DNA from 2 places in the Isoptericola sp. NPDC057391 genome. Region 1 is predicted to be linked to the other one. Evidence: riboswitches for the same ligand, from Rfam matches in the RefSeq annotation. Region 1 holds a riboswitch; the other holds the start of a gene.

What was found. A riboswitch is a leader RNA that binds a small molecule or an ion and turns the genes downstream of it on or off. The one in region 1 is predicted to bind thiamine pyrophosphate.
Region 2: linked by a shared signal. The riboswitch ahead of ACFUVW_RS14130 (bifunctional hydroxymethylpyrimidine kinase/phosphomethylpyrimidine kinase) and the one ahead of thiO (glycine oxidase ThiO) in region 1 are both predicted to bind thiamine pyrophosphate.

The regions. Positions count from the first base shown of each region.
Region 1 is NZ_JBHVBO010000188.1:89-7,179, forward strand. It holds gene ACFUVW_RS17875 (thiazole synthase) at 17-838, opposite strand; gene thiS (sulfur carrier protein ThiS) at 859-1,104, opposite strand; gene thiO (glycine oxidase ThiO) at 1,101-2,351, opposite strand; TPP riboswitch at 2,341-2,443, opposite strand; gene thiE (thiamine phosphate synthase) at 2,475-3,149, shown strand; gene guaA (glutamine-hydrolyzing GMP synthase) at 3,249-4,856, shown strand; gene ACFUVW_RS17900 (hypothetical protein) at 4,931-5,485, opposite strand; gene ACFUVW_RS17905 (glycosyltransferase family 4 protein) at 5,612-6,784, opposite strand; gene ACFUVW_RS17910 (hypothetical protein) at 6,913-7,091, shown strand, end outside.
Region 2 is NZ_JBHVBO010000113.1:6,062-14,016, reverse strand. It holds gene ACFUVW_RS14145 (copper resistance protein CopC) at 1-585, opposite strand, end outside; gene ACFUVW_RS14140 (YcnI family protein) at 582-1,394, opposite strand; gene ACFUVW_RS14135 (hypothetical protein) at 1,483-2,154, opposite strand; TPP riboswitch at 2,306-2,436, shown strand; gene ACFUVW_RS14130 (bifunctional hydroxymethylpyrimidine kinase/phosphomethylpyrimidine kinase) at 2,427-4,118, shown strand; gene ACFUVW_RS14125 (ABC transporter ATP-binding protein) at 4,470-6,311, shown strand; gene ACFUVW_RS14120 (ABC transporter ATP-binding protein) at 6,308-7,955, shown strand, end outside.

The DNA.
Region 1 (7,091 bases):
GGTTTGAACTACCTCGTCAGAGCGCGAGGTCGAGGCGGCCGTCGGGGGAGGAGCTGGCCAGGGCGCCCTCGCGGCGCGGGATGCGGCCCGCCCCGGCGGCGAGGCGCCCGGACTCGACGGCGAGGCGCATGGCGTGCGCCATGCGGACCGGGTCGGCGGCGCGCGTGACGGCGGTGGCGAGCAGCACGCCGTCGCAGCCGAGCTCCATCGCGAGGGCGGCGTCGGACGCGGTGCCCACCCCGGCGTCGAGGATGACCGGCACGCGCGCGGCGGCGGCGATCGCCTCGATGTTGCGCGGGTTGAGCACGCCCAGGCCGGTGCCGATGGGGGCGCCGAGCGGCATGACGGCGGCGCACCCGACATCCTCGAGCCGCCGGGCGAGGATCGGGTCGTCGTTGGTGTAGGGCAGGACGACGAACCCGTCGCGCACCAGCCGGTCGGCCGCCTCGACGAGGCCGATCGGGTCGGGCAGCAGGGTGACGTCGTCCGCGATGACCTCGAGCTTGACCCAGTCGGTGCCGCAGGCCTCGCGCGCGAGCTGCGCCGTGAGCACGGCCTCGGCGACCGAGAAGCAGCCCGCCGTGTTGGGCAGGGCGCGGATGCCGAGGCGCTCCAGGAGGCCCCAGATGCCGCCGTCCTCCGCGCCCGTGCCGCCGGGGCGCACCGCGACGCGGCGCATCGCGACCGTCGTGAGCCCGGTGCCGGACGCGACCAGCGCGTCCTCGAGCGTCATGAGGTTCGACGCGCCGCCCGTGCCCATGACGAGGCGCGAGCCGATCTCGGTGCCCGCGACCACGAGCGGGTCGACGAGGGTGATGGTGCTGGTCGGGCTGGTCATGTCTTCTCCGTGCATCCTGGTCAGCCGCCCTGGACGGCGGTGACGATCTCGACCCGGTCGCCGGGCGCGATCCGGGTGCCGGCCCACAGTCCGCGGGGCACGACGGCGTCGTTGACGGCGACGGCGATGCCCTGGACGGAGCCGTCCGCCACGAACGCGGGGACGAGGGCCGCGACGACGGCCTCGACGCCGTCGCCGTGCGGTCCGTCGAGCGGATAGGCCTCGCCGTTGACGACGGCGGTGCGGACGGCAGGGGTGGCGGTCATCGGGCGGCTCCTTCGGGGAGTGGTCTGTCGGCGGGACGGCCGGCGGGCGCGAAGCGTCGTGGGTCGGCGGCGGACAGCGCCGCGTCGGGGGGAGGCGCTCCGGTCACCTCCGCCACGACCGCGTCGGCGGTGACCGGCGCGAGCAGCACCCCGTTGCGGCCGTGCCCGACGGCGGCGAGCAGGCCCGGGACGGCGCTGGCGCCGACCAGCGGCAGGTTGTCGGGGGTGGCCGGGCGGGCGCGCGGGGTGACGTCGACGAGCGCGGCCTCGTCGATCCCGGGCACGAGCGCGCGGGCGTCGCGCAGCAGCGCGAACACGCCGCCGGCCTCGGCGCGCCGGTCGTCGGGGCGCTCCTCGCTGGTGGCCCCCACGACGACCTCGCGGTGCCCCGGCCCGCTGCCCGGCCCCGCGCCGGAGCCCGGGGCCCTCGGGACGACGTACACCGGCCGGCCCTGCACGGTGCCGCGCACCACGTGCTCCAGCGCGAGCTCCGGGCCGGCGTCCAGGCGCAGCGTGACCCCCTTGACGGGGCGCACCGGGACGCGGACCTCGGGCACGGCGTCGAGCAGCGAGGGCGTGGCGCCGTGGCCGGTCGCGAGCACGACGGCGCCCGTGGCGTGCCGCGTGCCGGCGTCGTCGTGCACCGCCACGACCCGGCCCGCGGCGTCGCGCTCGAGGCGCACCGCGGCGCGACGGACCAGGGCGGGGCCGAGGGCCGCGCACAGCGCGGCGTGCGCGGCGCGCGGGTCGACGGCCAGGTCGCCGTCGACGACGGCCGCCCCGGCGAGCCGCGGCCCGAGGTACGGCTCGCGCCGGCGCGCGTCGGCCACGGAGACCTCCGCGGAGGCGAGCCCCCACCCCCGGTGCAGCGCCAGCACGCGGCGCAGCAGCGCGAGGTCGTCGGCGTCGTACGCGACGGCGAGCGAGCCGGCGCGCAGCAGCGGGACGTCGTGACCGGTCGCCGCGGTCAGGTCGGCGGCGAACGCGGGCCAGCGGGCGGCCGACGCGACGTTGAGGCGGGTGAGCTCCCGCTCGCCGAAGTCGGCCTCGCTCACGGCGGCGAGCATCCCCGCGGCCGCGCGGGTGGCGCCGTCGCCGGGCGACGGGTCGAGCACCGTGACGGACAGCCCCGCGTCCGCGGCCCGCCAGGCGACGGCGAGGCCGACGATCCCACCGCCCACCACGACGACGTCGCGGGCGGAGGCGCCCGCGGGAACGGATCCCGGAGCGGGTGCAGAGGTGGGCATGTGCGCTCCCTTCGCTGGCATGACCCAGATCAGGTTCGACGGTCGGCTCCTACGCCCTCTCAGCCCCGAGCGGGGCTCCCGTGCGCGGCCACTGTAACCCGGGCCGTGGTTACCCTGGCCGGCGTGACCACGACCACGCCCGCTGCCGACGCGGCCCGCGCTCGCCTCGCCGACGCCCGCCTCGCCGACGCCCGCCTGTACCTGTGCACCGACGCCCGCGAGGAGCGGGGCGACCTGGAGGACTTCCTGCACGCGGCGCTCGCGGGCGGCGTGGACGTCGTGCAGCTGCGGGACAAGTCGCTCGACGTCGCGCGCGAGCTCGAGCTGCAGGAGGTCGTGGCCCGCGTCGCCGCCGAGCACGACGCGCTCTGGGCGGTGAACGACCGGGCCGACGTCGCCAAGGTCGCCGGGGCGCCCGTGGTGCACATGGGCCAGCGCGACCTGCCCGTGCCCGCCGTGCGGTCCCTGCTCGGCGCGGCGCCCGTGCTGGGCCGGTCCACCCACTCGGCGGCCCAGGCCGCCGAGGCCGAGGCGGACCCGGACGTCGACTACTTCTGCGTCGGCCCCCTGTGGGCCACGCCCACCAAGCCCGGCCGCGCGGCCGTCGGCCTCGACCTGCTGCGCGAGGTCGCCGCGACCCGCCCCACGACGCCGTGGTTCGCCATCGGCGGCGTCGACGCCGAGCGCCTGGACGACGTGCTCGACGCCGGTGCCACCCGCATCGTCGTCGTGCGGGCGATCACGCAGGCTCCCGACCCCGAGCGCGCGGCGCGCGAGCTGCGGGAGCGGCTGGCCTGAGCGACGCCGGCGCACGTGCCGCGTCGAGGTGACCTACCCCACCGCGTGACCCGTGGGACGGGCCGGGGAGCGGGGTCGTCCGGCGGCTACGATGGCTCGGTGACGTCTCCCGCCACCGACACCCCCACCACCGCCGACCTGGCGCCCACGCCGCGTCCCGTGCTCGTCGTCGACTTCGGCGCCCAGTACGCGCAGCTCATCGCGCGCCGCGTGCGCGAGGCCAGCGTCTACTCCGAGATCGTGCCGCACACGTTCACCACGGAGCAGATGCTCGCCAAGGACCCGGCGGCCATTATCCTGTCGGGCGGCCCGTCGTCGGTGTACGCCACGGGCGCGCCGTTCGTCGACCCGGCCCTGTTCGAGGCCGGTGTGCCGGTGCTCGGCATCTGCTACGGCTTCCAGGCGATGGCGCAGGCGCTCGGCGGCACCGTCGCGCAGACGGGGCAGCGGGAGTACGGCGGCACCGAGGTCGAGGTGTGCGAGGCGGGCGTGCTGCTGGCCGGCACCCCCGACCACCAGACCACCTGGATGAGCCACGGCGACTCCGTGCACGCCGCGCCCGAGGGCTTCCAGGTGCTCGCGACGTCGTCCGGCTCGCCCGTCGCCGCGTTCGAGGACACCGGCCGCCGCCTGTACGGCGTGCAGTGGCACCCCGAGGTCAAGCACTCCGCCCACGGCCAGGCCGTGCTGGAGAAGTTCCTCTACGAGGGCGCCGGCCTGAAGCCCGACTGGACGCCCGGCAACGTCATCGCCGACCAGGTCGCCGCGATCCGCGCGCAGGTCGGCGACGCGCGCGTCATCTGCGCGCTGTCCGGCGGCGTGGACTCCGCCGTCGCCGCCGCGCTCGTGCAGCGCGCCGTCGGCGACCAGCTCACCTGCGTCCACGTGGACCACGGCCTGCTGCGCGAGGGCGAGGTCGAGCAGATCGAGCGCGACTTCGTCGCCTCCACGGGTGTGAAGCTCATCATCCGCGACGAGAAGGAGCGGTTCCTGTCCGCCCTCGCCGGGGTGAGCGACCCGGAGACGAAGCGCAAGATCATCGGCCGCGAGTTCATCCGCGTGTTCGAGGACGCGCAGCGCGACATCGTCGCCGAGGCCGGCGAGCACGGCGAGGAGGTCAAGTTCCTCGTGCAGGGCACGCTCTACCCCGACGTCGTCGAGTCCGGCGGCGGCGAGGGCGCGGCCAACATCAAGAGCCACCACAACGTGGGCGGCCTCCCCGACGACCTGCAGTTCGAGCTCGTCGAGCCGCTGCGCACCCTGTTCAAGGACGAGGTCCGCGCCGTGGGCCGCGAGCTCGGCGTGCCGGAGGAGATCGTCTCCCGCCAGCCCTTCCCGGGCCCCGGCCTCGGCATCCGCATCGTCGGCGAGGTCACCGCCGAGCGCCTCGAGACGCTCCGCAAGGCCGACGCCATCGCGCGCGCCGAGCTCACCAAGGCCGGCCTGGACGACGAGATCTGGCAGTGCCCCGTCGTGCTGCTCGCCGACGTCCGCTCCGTCGGCGTGCAGGGCGACGGCCGCACCTACGGCCACCCGATCGTGCTGCGCCCGGTGTCCTCCGAGGACGCCATGACGGCCGACTGGACGCGCCTGCCCTACGACGTGCTCTCGATCATCTCCACGCGCATCACCAACGAGGTGAGCGAGGTCAATCGCGTGGTGCTCGACGTGACGAGCAAGCCCCCGGGCACGATCGAGTGGGAGTGAGTGTGGTCACGCCCCCGCCGACACGGGTGGGCGGCGGCTGAGGTGCCCGCCGCCCGTTCCCGTCGGTGGATGCGTCAGGAGATGCGGTAGGAGTTGGCGCGGTTGTCGAACGCCCCGAGGTCGCTGTCCCTGTCGATGAAGCGGGTGTGCGCCCCGGTCTTGTTGTAGCCGTTGTAGAGGCGTACGTCGCAGTGGTTGTACGTCTTCACCGAGCTGATGGCGTTCTCGTGACCGAGGTTGGCGCCGCCCTCGTTGTCGCCCGTGCCCGCCGTGCAGCCGACGCGGTACTTCGGGTTGAAGACGACGATCTGGTAGCCCTTGAAGTTCTTGTACTGATACAGGCGGGCCACCACGAGGCCGGTGCCCGGCTTCGCGTCCTGACAGCCGAAGGTGCCGTCCTTCACCGCGCAGTACCACGTCGTGGCGGCCGCAGCCTTCGAGATCTTGAGGTCCTCGACCATGACCGGCGTCTCGCTGGTCACCGCCTCGACCTGGACGGGTGCGGTGCCGTCGTCGGGCGCCGCGGTGGCGGCCGGGGCGGTCATGCCCAGGGCCGCGATCGCCGCGAGCCCCCCGACGACGGCGGCGAGCCGTGCGCGGCGGGTGCGGGTGCGTGTCGTGATGGTCATCGTCGCTCCTCACGTCAGCCGGCGATCCCCTCGTCGCCGGTCATGGTGTGACGAGGCACCCGTCTGGGGTACTGATACGCCGAGGCACCGATCGGTGCATGACCAGGGCCGACGCCGGCCCGTCGGTCAGCGGGTGAGCGCTGCGGCCCTGTGGTACGCGGCGTCGACGTCGGCGAGCACGCGCGGCCAGGACGTCGCGAGCTCCGCGGAGCGGTTGTGCGCGATGATCGCGTCGAGCAGCGCGGGGTCGTCGGCGAGGCGGACGAGGGCGTCGGCCATCGCGGCGTCGTCGTCCACGAGGAGGGCGTCGCGCCCGTCGACCAGGCGTTCCGCGACGCCCGACTGCGACCGGCTGACGACGGCGAGGCCGGCCGCCTGGGCCTCGAGGGCCGCGATGCCGAACGCGTCCTGCACGGCCGGGGCGACGAAGACGTCGGCGCGCATGTAGAGGCGCTTGAGCTCGGTCGGGGAGAGGCGGCCGACGAGCCGCACCGTGTCCGCCAGGCCGCGCTCCCGCACCCAGCGGCGGGCCTCGGCGAGCTGCGGCCCGTCGCCGCCGATCGTCGCGACCAGCCGCCCGGGGGCCTTCTCCGCTGCGGCGGCGATCGCCTCGAGCATCGGCAGCACCCGCTTGCGGGGCGCGAACCGGGTGGCCGACACGACGTGCACCTCGCGCCCCTCCGCCCGCTCGTCGCGCTCGACGCGCGGCAGCCGCCAGGCCTCCACGTCGATGCCGTTGCCCAGCACCGACACGCGTTCCGCCGCGGCGTCGGGGCCCAGCCGCCGCCCGACGACGCGCCGCAAGGGGTCCGCCGTCAGCCCGCTCACCGCCGACCACTGCACCGGCCATGCCGCCCACCGGGTCACGCGGTCGAGCGCGGCGAACGCGCGCTCCCAGCCGCCCCACACGCTGTGCACCGTGAGCAGCGCGGGCAGCCCGAGCCGGGTCACCGGGCGCAGCGCCAGCTCGACGGTGGGGGCGAGCACCCCCATGTGCAGGTGCACGGCGTCGGGGCGGCGCCCCTCGGCCTCGAGGGCCCGCAGCCGCGCCAGCACGTGCGCCGTCGAGCGCGGGTGGACGGGGTAGCCGCCCGGCACGCGGGCGGCGACACGGTGCACCACGACGCCCTCGCCGTCGGGCCGGGTGGTGACGCCGTGCTCGCCGGGCGCGCCCGGCGTCGTGGTGATCACCTGGACGTCGTGCCCGGCCTCCGCCTGCCGGTGCGCGAGCCGGGCCACCTGGGTCTCGATGCCACCGAGCAGCGGGAGGTAGGAGTCGGACACGTGGACGATGCGCACCGGGTCATCCTGCCATCGGGATGCAGCCGACCACCTGCGGCTTCGCCGAGCCGAACCCGCGCGGTGGCGCTACCGTGCGAAGAGCGGTACTCGGAGCACGCGCATCAGGCCCACCCAGGAGGTGCGACATGTCGAGCACGGTCACCGTCCATCCGGCCAAGGGCGTCCGTGGGATCGGCCTGGTCACCGTCATCGCGGGCATCGTCATGATCCTCGCCGGCCTGGGCGTGTGGGTCATCGTCTCCCAGACGCTCGCCGACGAGCAGATCACCGTCTCGGAGGACGCGAGCATGTTCGCCGGCCAGAA
Region 2 (7,955 bases), on a different contig from region 1:
CAGCTCCGAGGCGCCGGCGTCCCCGGCGGACGCACCGTCTGACGCACCCTCCGCCGCGCCGTCCGCCGCAGCGCCGGACGCGCCGTCCGACCCGTCGTCCTCGGCGGTCCCGGCCGGGGCGCACGGTGTCGCGTCCGCCGCGGGGGCGGCGGCCTCGGCCCCGGCGGGCGGGTCGTAGGTGAAGGAGAACCCGCCGCTGGTCGGGTGCCCGTCGGCCGACACGATCCGCCAGTCGACCGTGTACTCGCCGGCCTCGCCGAGCGCGACGGGCACCGACACGGTGCGGTCCTGCGTCGTCGGGCACCCGGTCGCGTAGTCGGTGCCGTCGGCGTCCGTCACGGTGACGACCGTGCTGGAGCCCTCGGCGGACAGGTCGAGCACCACGTCGTCGAACGTCACGTCGACGGACTCCGGAGGCTCGGTCACGGTCGACCCCGAGGCCGGCGACGTGCCGACGACGACGTTGTGGGCGCTCGCGGGCGCCGCCGCCCCGACGACCCCGGCCGTGCCGAGGCCGAGGGCGAGGGCGAGCGACCCGGTCGCGGCGAGGGCGCGTCGCGCGGCGCGGCCGCCCCGGGCGCTCACCGGCGCCCCGTGTCGTCGGAGGTGGCGCCGGAGGAGCCCGCCGGGGCCGCGGCGCGCGTGCGGGCGAGGGCGACCACGCCGGTGACGGCGCCCACCAGGCCGAGGCCCAGCCCGGCCGCGCCCAGCGCGAGCGGGAGCGTGCCGGGGTCGTCGCCGGACGTCGTCGCGTCCGTCGCCGCGCCGGCGGACCCGTCGGCGGCCTCGCCGGCCGCGGACGCCGTGCCGTGGTCGTCGTCCGCGTCGGCCGGCACGACCTGCAGGACGGGCGCCGGGAGCTCGGGCTCCGCGTCGCCGGACGCCACCTGGTCCCAGGCGACGACCTCGCCGTCGGAGTACGTCTGGGTGGCGGGCAGCGCGAGCGCCTCGACGCCGTCCGGGACGGCGCCGGCCGACACCGTGAACCGGAGGAACTCGCCCGGCGCGATGCCGGCGTCGGCGTCGTCGGCGGTCCACTCGATGCTCGCGGGCGCCTCGGTGACGGTGGTGCCGTGCACCTCGACCGGCTCGGGCAGCGGCGCCTGGGTGACCTTCGCGGTCCAGCCCGGGACGGGCTCGACGGACACGCTGGTGAACGGGGTGTCGGTGGGGAGGTCGACCTTCACCGCGGTGGTCGAGGCCTCGGCGGACTCGTTGGGGACCTTGAAGGTGAGGGTGGCGTACGACCCGGCCTCGGCGGCGTCGGGAGTCACGGTGACGTGCGCGGAGGCGGCGGCCGCGCCGAGCACGAGGGCCGGCAGGGCGAGGGCGGCGGCGCCGGCGAGGCGCCTCGGGGTGCGCGCAGGGGTGCGGGCAGGAATGGTCCTGGACATGGGTCTACTGCTCCTGGCTGTCAGGGGTGGTCGGTGGTCGTCGGACGACGAGGGACCCGCCCTTGTCCGACGGCGGACCAGGGCAGGTTCAGGCGGCGCGCGCGAGGGCGCCCGGGAGCAGCGGGGGTCCTCGTGGCGGGGTGCGCCGCAGGGCGCGGGTCCGGCGGGGGCGCCAGGTGCGCCCGCCGACGACGGCGGTCTCGCGGACGACGGGCGGAGCGGCGGGGCCCCGCACGAGCACCGCGACGTGGCGCAGGTGCTCCGCGACGTTGACGGCCGCCCGGTCGCCGGCGGCGAGCAGCAGCGCGGTGAGCAGCACCGCGGCCGCGTGCGCGGCGAGCATCCAGGACGTCGTCCCGGCGTCGTCCCCGTGGTGCAGGTGCAGCCCGCCGCCCGTCGCGGGCGCGAGGGAGCCCGGGCCCAGCGCGTGCAGGGCGTGCCCGTCGGCCGCGGCGCCGACCGTCGAGAGCGGCGTCGAGGGCGGCGTCGAGGCAGCGGCCCCCGCGCCCGCCGCGCCGAGCACGGACAGGGCCGTGTGCTGCACGAGCTGCAGCGCGACCATCGCGGGAAGCAGGCGGGGGAGCGTCAGACGGCGCCGGGCGGTCCACACCGCGAGGGGTGCCGTGAGCGCCACGACGACGAGCCAGGCGAGGGATGCCCCGGGGAGCGAGCCGCCGGCCAGCAGGTGGGCGGCGGCCGCGATGCTGAGCGTCGTGCCGGCGACGAGGAGCTCGCGCACACGACGGACGACCACGGGCACCCCCGCACCCTACCGCGCCGCGCGGGGGCTGCGGGGAGGCGGCGGAAGAGTCGGGTCCCCGCCTGGCAGGTGTCTCGCAGCGGGGCGAGGCGGGGCCCGACACGCGAGCCGGACGTCGGCCGACGCCCGCGCGGACCTGGGCTACGGTGGGCGGCACGACACGGGGTGCGTCCCGACCGGCCGTCGCCGCGACATCGTCGCGGCCGGCCTTCGGGCGCTGAGATCACACCCGTCGAACCTGATCTAGCTCGTACTAGCGAAGGGATGTCGACATGAGTGCGCGCGCACCTGAAGACAGCTCCGCCGGCCCCGCCGGCACCACCGTCCCTGCTCCCGCCGCGGCGCGCACGGAGCCACCGACCGCGACGCGGGGCACCCGCCCTCGCGTGCTGGCGGTCGCCGGGTCCGACCCGTCGGGGGGTGCCGGGATCCAGGCGGACCTCAAGTCGATCGCGGCCGCGGGCGGGTACGGGATGGCGGCCGTCACCGCCCTGACCGTGCAGAACACGCGGGGGGTGCGCGACGTGCACGTGCCGCCCGCCGCGGTCCTCGCCGCGCAGCTCGAGGCGGTCACCGACGACGTCGCGGTCGACGCCGTGAAGATCGGGATGCTCGCGTCCGCCCCGGTGGCCCGCGCCGTGGCCGCCTGGCTCGACGGCCTGCCGCGCGACCGTCCCGCCGAGTCCCGGCCCGCGACGGCGGCGCGCCCCGCCGTCGTGCTGGACCCGGTGATGGTGGCGACCAGCGGGGACCGGCTGCTCGACCCCGACGCCGAGCGGGCCGTGCGGGACCTCCTCGGGAGGGTGGACGTCGTGACGCCGAACCTGCCCGAGCTCGCGGTCCTCGCGCAGGAGCCCCTCGCCGCGGACTGGCCCGCGGCCCTCGAGCAGGCGCGGCGGCTGGCCGCCCGGCACGGGGTCCTGGTGGTGGCCAAGGGCGGGCACCTGGAGGCCGGGCGCGCGGCCGCCGAGGGTACCGAGAGCGACTGGGGCCCGGGTGCCCCGGACGCGCTCGTCGGCCCCGACGGCGTCCTGGTGGAGCTCCCCGGGCCGCGGCTGCGCAGCCGGTCCACCCACGGCACCGGCTGCTCGCTGTCCAGCGGGTTGGCCACGCGGTTCGCGCGCACGGGCGACTGGGCGCAGGCGCTGCGCAGCACGAAGGCGTGGCTGACCGCGGCGATCCGGGCGGGGGAGGCGCTGCGCGTCGGCGGCGGGAACGGCCCCGTCGACCACCTGGTGGGGCTGCGTGCGGGCGGCGCCGAGCCGCTCGTGCCGTCCCCGGCGAGCACTCCGGGCGCGCCCGGGGAGGTCGCCGGGGAGGACGTCGTCGCCCGGTGGTGGGCCGAGGCCGCGGGCGTGCGCGCCGCGATCGACGACCTGGCGTTCGTGCGGTCGCTGGGCGACGGGACGCTCGACGCCGACCACTTCCGCACCTACCTGGAGCAGGACGCGCTCTACCTGCGCGACTACGCGCGCTGCCTCGCACGGGCGAGCGAGCTCGCGCCCACGCGGGCCGAGCAGGCGTTCTGGGCCGGCGGCGCGCACGGCGCCCTGGTGACGGAGCTCGACCTGCACACGCGCTGGCTGGGAGGGGAGCCGCAGGACGTGCCCGCCAGCGCGACGACGGCCGCGTACCTCGACCACCTGCGCGCGGCCGGCGACGACTACGCGACGCTCGTGGCCGCCGTCCTGCCGTGCTACTGGATCTACCAGGACGTGGGGGAGCGGCTGGCCGCCCGCAACCACCCTGGTCACCCGTACGCGGCCTGGCTGGGCACCTACGCGGACGACGCGTTCGCGGACGCGACGCGGGAGGCGGTCGCCATCCTGCGGCGCGTCGCCGCGGCCGCCGACGGGGCCACCCGGGACCGGATGGCGACGGCGTTCCACGCGGCGTGCGAGCACGAGCTGGCGTTCTTCGACCAGACCGGCGTGCCGACCGTCGAGCGCGTCGCGGTCGCCTGACCGGCCCGGTGCGGCCCGCCCCGGGGCCCGCCGTCGTGCACGACGGCGGGATCCCGCGGGGGTAAGCGATGTCCCGTGGTGGCGGCACACCGCGTGACCGGGGCAAGCGTGTCGGGGGTGAGTGACAGAATAGATGTGATGCCCGACACGAAGCGCACTTCGCGCAGCCGCCGAGGCGCCCGCCGCGCCGATCCCTCCGACAGTCCCAGGAGGAGCCCCGCCTCCTCCGCTCCCCACCGACCCGCCGCGCCCGGCACCCCGCCGGGCCGCGCCGCGGACCCGCCCGGCGGTCCGGGCGCCGCCGCGGCTCCCGTCGCCCCGGCGGGATCCGAGCTCTCGACGATCGCGTCGGTGCGCCGGCTCTACCCGTACGTGCGTCCGGCGGTGCCGCGCCTGGTCGGCGGCCTCTTCTCCGCGCTCGGCGCGAGCCTCGCCGCGCTGGCGATCCCGCGCGTGCTGCAGGAGCTGGTCGAGGGGCCGCTCGCCCAGGGCGTGGCCGCCCGCGACCTCGGCGCCCTCGCGGTGCCCGTCCTCCTCGTGCTCGTGCTCGGCGTCGCGGAGGCCGGGTTCGTCCTGCTCCGGCGCAACCTCGTGATGTACCCGGGCACCCGCATCGAGGCGGAGATGCGCATGTCGCTGTTCCGCCACCTGCAGGACCTGCCCGTCGCCTTCCACGACCGCTGGCCCGGCGGCCAGCTGCTGAGCCGGATCATGGGCGACCTCGGCCTGCTGCGCCGCTGGCTGATCTTCGGTCTCCTGCAGCTGGTCGTGAGCACCGTGACCATCGTCGTCGGCGTCGGGATCCTGTTGGCGACCGCGGGCTGGCTCGGCCTCGTCTACCTCGCGGGCGCGATCCCGGTCACCGTCATCGCGTTCCGCTTCTCGCGCCGCTACCGCGTGATCGCGCGCCTGTCCCAGGACCAGTCGGGCGACCTCGCCACCACCGTCGAGGAGTCCGTGCACGGCATCCGCGTCCTCAAGGCCTTCGGGCGCGGGCGCGACGCCCTGGACTCGTTCACCGGGCAGGCCGAGGAGCTGCGCCAGACCGAGATCCGCAAGGCGGGCAACCAGGCGACCGTCACGACGGCCCTGCAGCTCATCCCCGAGGCCACGCTCGCCGTCTGCCTCGTCCTCGGCACGGTGCTCGCCGCCCAGGGGCAGGTCACGGTCGGCAGCCTCGTGGCCTTCTTCCTCACGGCCGCGGTCATCAACGGCCCCGTGGTCGACCTCGGCATGACGCTGTCGATGACGCTCAATGCCCGCACCGCCGTCGACCGCTTCTTCGAGGTCATGGAGACCCCGAACCCCCTGGCCGACCCCGCGGACCCGGTCGACGCCCCCGAGCCGCGCGGGCACGTGGAGCTGCGCGACGTCACCTTCCGCTACGAGGACTCGGCACGCCCGGTCCTCGAGCACGTCGACCTCGAGCTCCCCGTCGGCACGACGACGGCGCTCGTCGGGCTCACCGGCTCGGGCAAGTCCACCCTCGCCATGCTGGTGCCGCGCATCTTCGACGTCACCGAGGGGCAGATGCTCCTCGACGGCGTGGACGTGCGGCGGATGCGGCGCAACGACGTGCGCCGCGCCGTCGCGGTCGCGTTCGAGGACCCGACGCTGTTCTCGGCGTCGGTGCGCGACAACGTGCTGCTCGGCGTCCCCGAGGCCGGCCCCGACGCCGTGCCCGAGGCCGAGCGCGAGCGGCGGCTGCACGAGGCGATCGAGGTGGCGCAGGCCAGGTTCGTCGCGGACCTGCCGCAGGGCGTCGAGACGCGCATCGGCGAGGAGGGCCTGTCGCTGTCCGGCGGGCAGCGGCAGCGGCTCGCGCTCGCACGTGCCATCGCGGCCCGCCCCGCGGTCCTCGTGCTCGACGACCCGCTGTCCGCGCTCGACGTCGCGACCGAGGAGGCCGTCACCACGCGCCTGCGCGACGTCCTCGACGGCACGACCAGCCTCGTCATCGCCCACCGGCCGTCCACCGTGGCGCTCGCCGACCGCGTCGCCGTCCTGCAGGACGGCCGCATCACGGCCGTGGGCACGCACAGCGACCTGCTCGCCACCGACGCCCACTACCGGCACGTCATCTCCAGCCTGGAGCAGGACTGGGAGGAGTGCGCCGAGCACGCCGACACCCGAGAGGCCGACGAGGCCGAGCAGGCACAGACCGAGCAGGACCAGAAGGAGGCCCAGCGGTGAGCCGCCCCAGCACCCCCGCGTCGCCCCAGCCCGCGACGCCCCAGCCCGACGCCCGCCGCCGGCCCACCGACGCGACCGCCGACGACGCGACCAGCCTCGACAGGGACGCGTCGCGCGCCGTCCGCTCCCGTTCGCTGCGGCTGCTGGGGGAGATGCTGCGGCCGCGCCGCGGCTCGCTTGCCCTCGCCGGCCTCCTCGTCGTGGTCTCGACCCTCGGCCAGGTCGCCGGTCCGTGGCTCGTCTCGCTCGCCATCGACGGCGCGGTGCCCGACCTCGTGGCGGGCGACGCGAGCACCCTCGTGCTCGTCGGCTCCGCCTACCTGCTCGCGGCGGTGGTCGGCGGCGTGTGCGCGGGCGCCTACGTGCGGCAGGCCGCCCGCATCGCCCAGGGCGTGCTGCTCGACCTGCGCCGGCGCGTCTTCCGGCACACGCAGCTGCTCAGCCTCGAGTTCCACGAGTCGTACACGTCGGGCCGCATCATCAGCCGCCAGACCTCCGACCTCGAGGCGCTGCGCGAGCTGCTCGACGGCGGGCTCACGGGCGTCGTCTCGTCGCTCATGCTCATGGTCTTCACGGGGCTGAGCCTGTTCCTGCTGGACTGGCGCTCGGGCCTCGTGCTCGCGGTGGCGCTCGTGCCCGCCTGGTTCCTCACGCGCTGGTTCCAGAAGCACTCGCAGGTCTTCTACCGCGAGCAGCGCACCGCGTCCGCGCGGCTCATCGTGAAGTTCGTCGAGACGATGACGGGCATGCGCGCGGTGCAGGCGTTCCGCCGCGAGTCGACCACCGAGGCGGAGTACGGCCGCCTCGGCGAGGAGTACCGCGACGCCAACCTGAAGACCTTCAGCCTCAACGGGCGCTACCAGCCGGGGCTGGTGCTCATCGGCAACGTCGCGGTGGCGGCCGCGCTCGCGGTGGGAGGGTGGCGCGTGTACTCCGGGTCGCTCGACGTCGGCGTGCTCGTGGCGGCCCTGCTGTACGTGAAGCGGTTCTTCCAGCCGATCCAGCAGCTCGGCATGTTCTACAACTCGTTCCAGTCCGCCACGGCGGCGCTGGAGAAGGTGTCCGGCCTGCTGGCCGAGGAGCCGACCGTCGTCGAGCCGCGCCGCCCCGTGGCGCTGCCGCACGCGCGCGGCGCCCTGCGGCTGGACCACGTCACCTTCCGCTACGGCGACGGCCCCGTCGTGCTGCCCGACCTCGACCTCACGCTCCCGGCGGGGCAGACGGTCGCGCTGGTCGGCACGACGGGCGCGGGCAAGTCCACGCTCGCCAAGCTCGTGACCCGGTTCTACGACGCGAGCGAGGGCCGCGTGCTGCTCGACGGCGTCGACGTGCGCGACCTGTCGACGACCGACCTGCGGCGCGCCGTGGTGATGGTGACGCAGGAGGCGTACCTGTTCAGCGGGTCCGTGCGGGAGAACATCGCGCTCGGGAGGCCGGGCGCCTCGCAGGAGGACATCGAGGCCGCCGCACGGGCGGTCGGGGCGCACGAGTTCATCATGGACATGCCCGACGGGTACGACACGGACGTCAACAAGCGCGGCGGCCGCGTCTCGGCGGGGCAGCGGCAGCTGCTGTCGTTCGCGCGGGCGTTCCTCGCCGACCCGGCGGTGCTGGTGCTCGACGAGGCGACGTCGTCGCTCGACA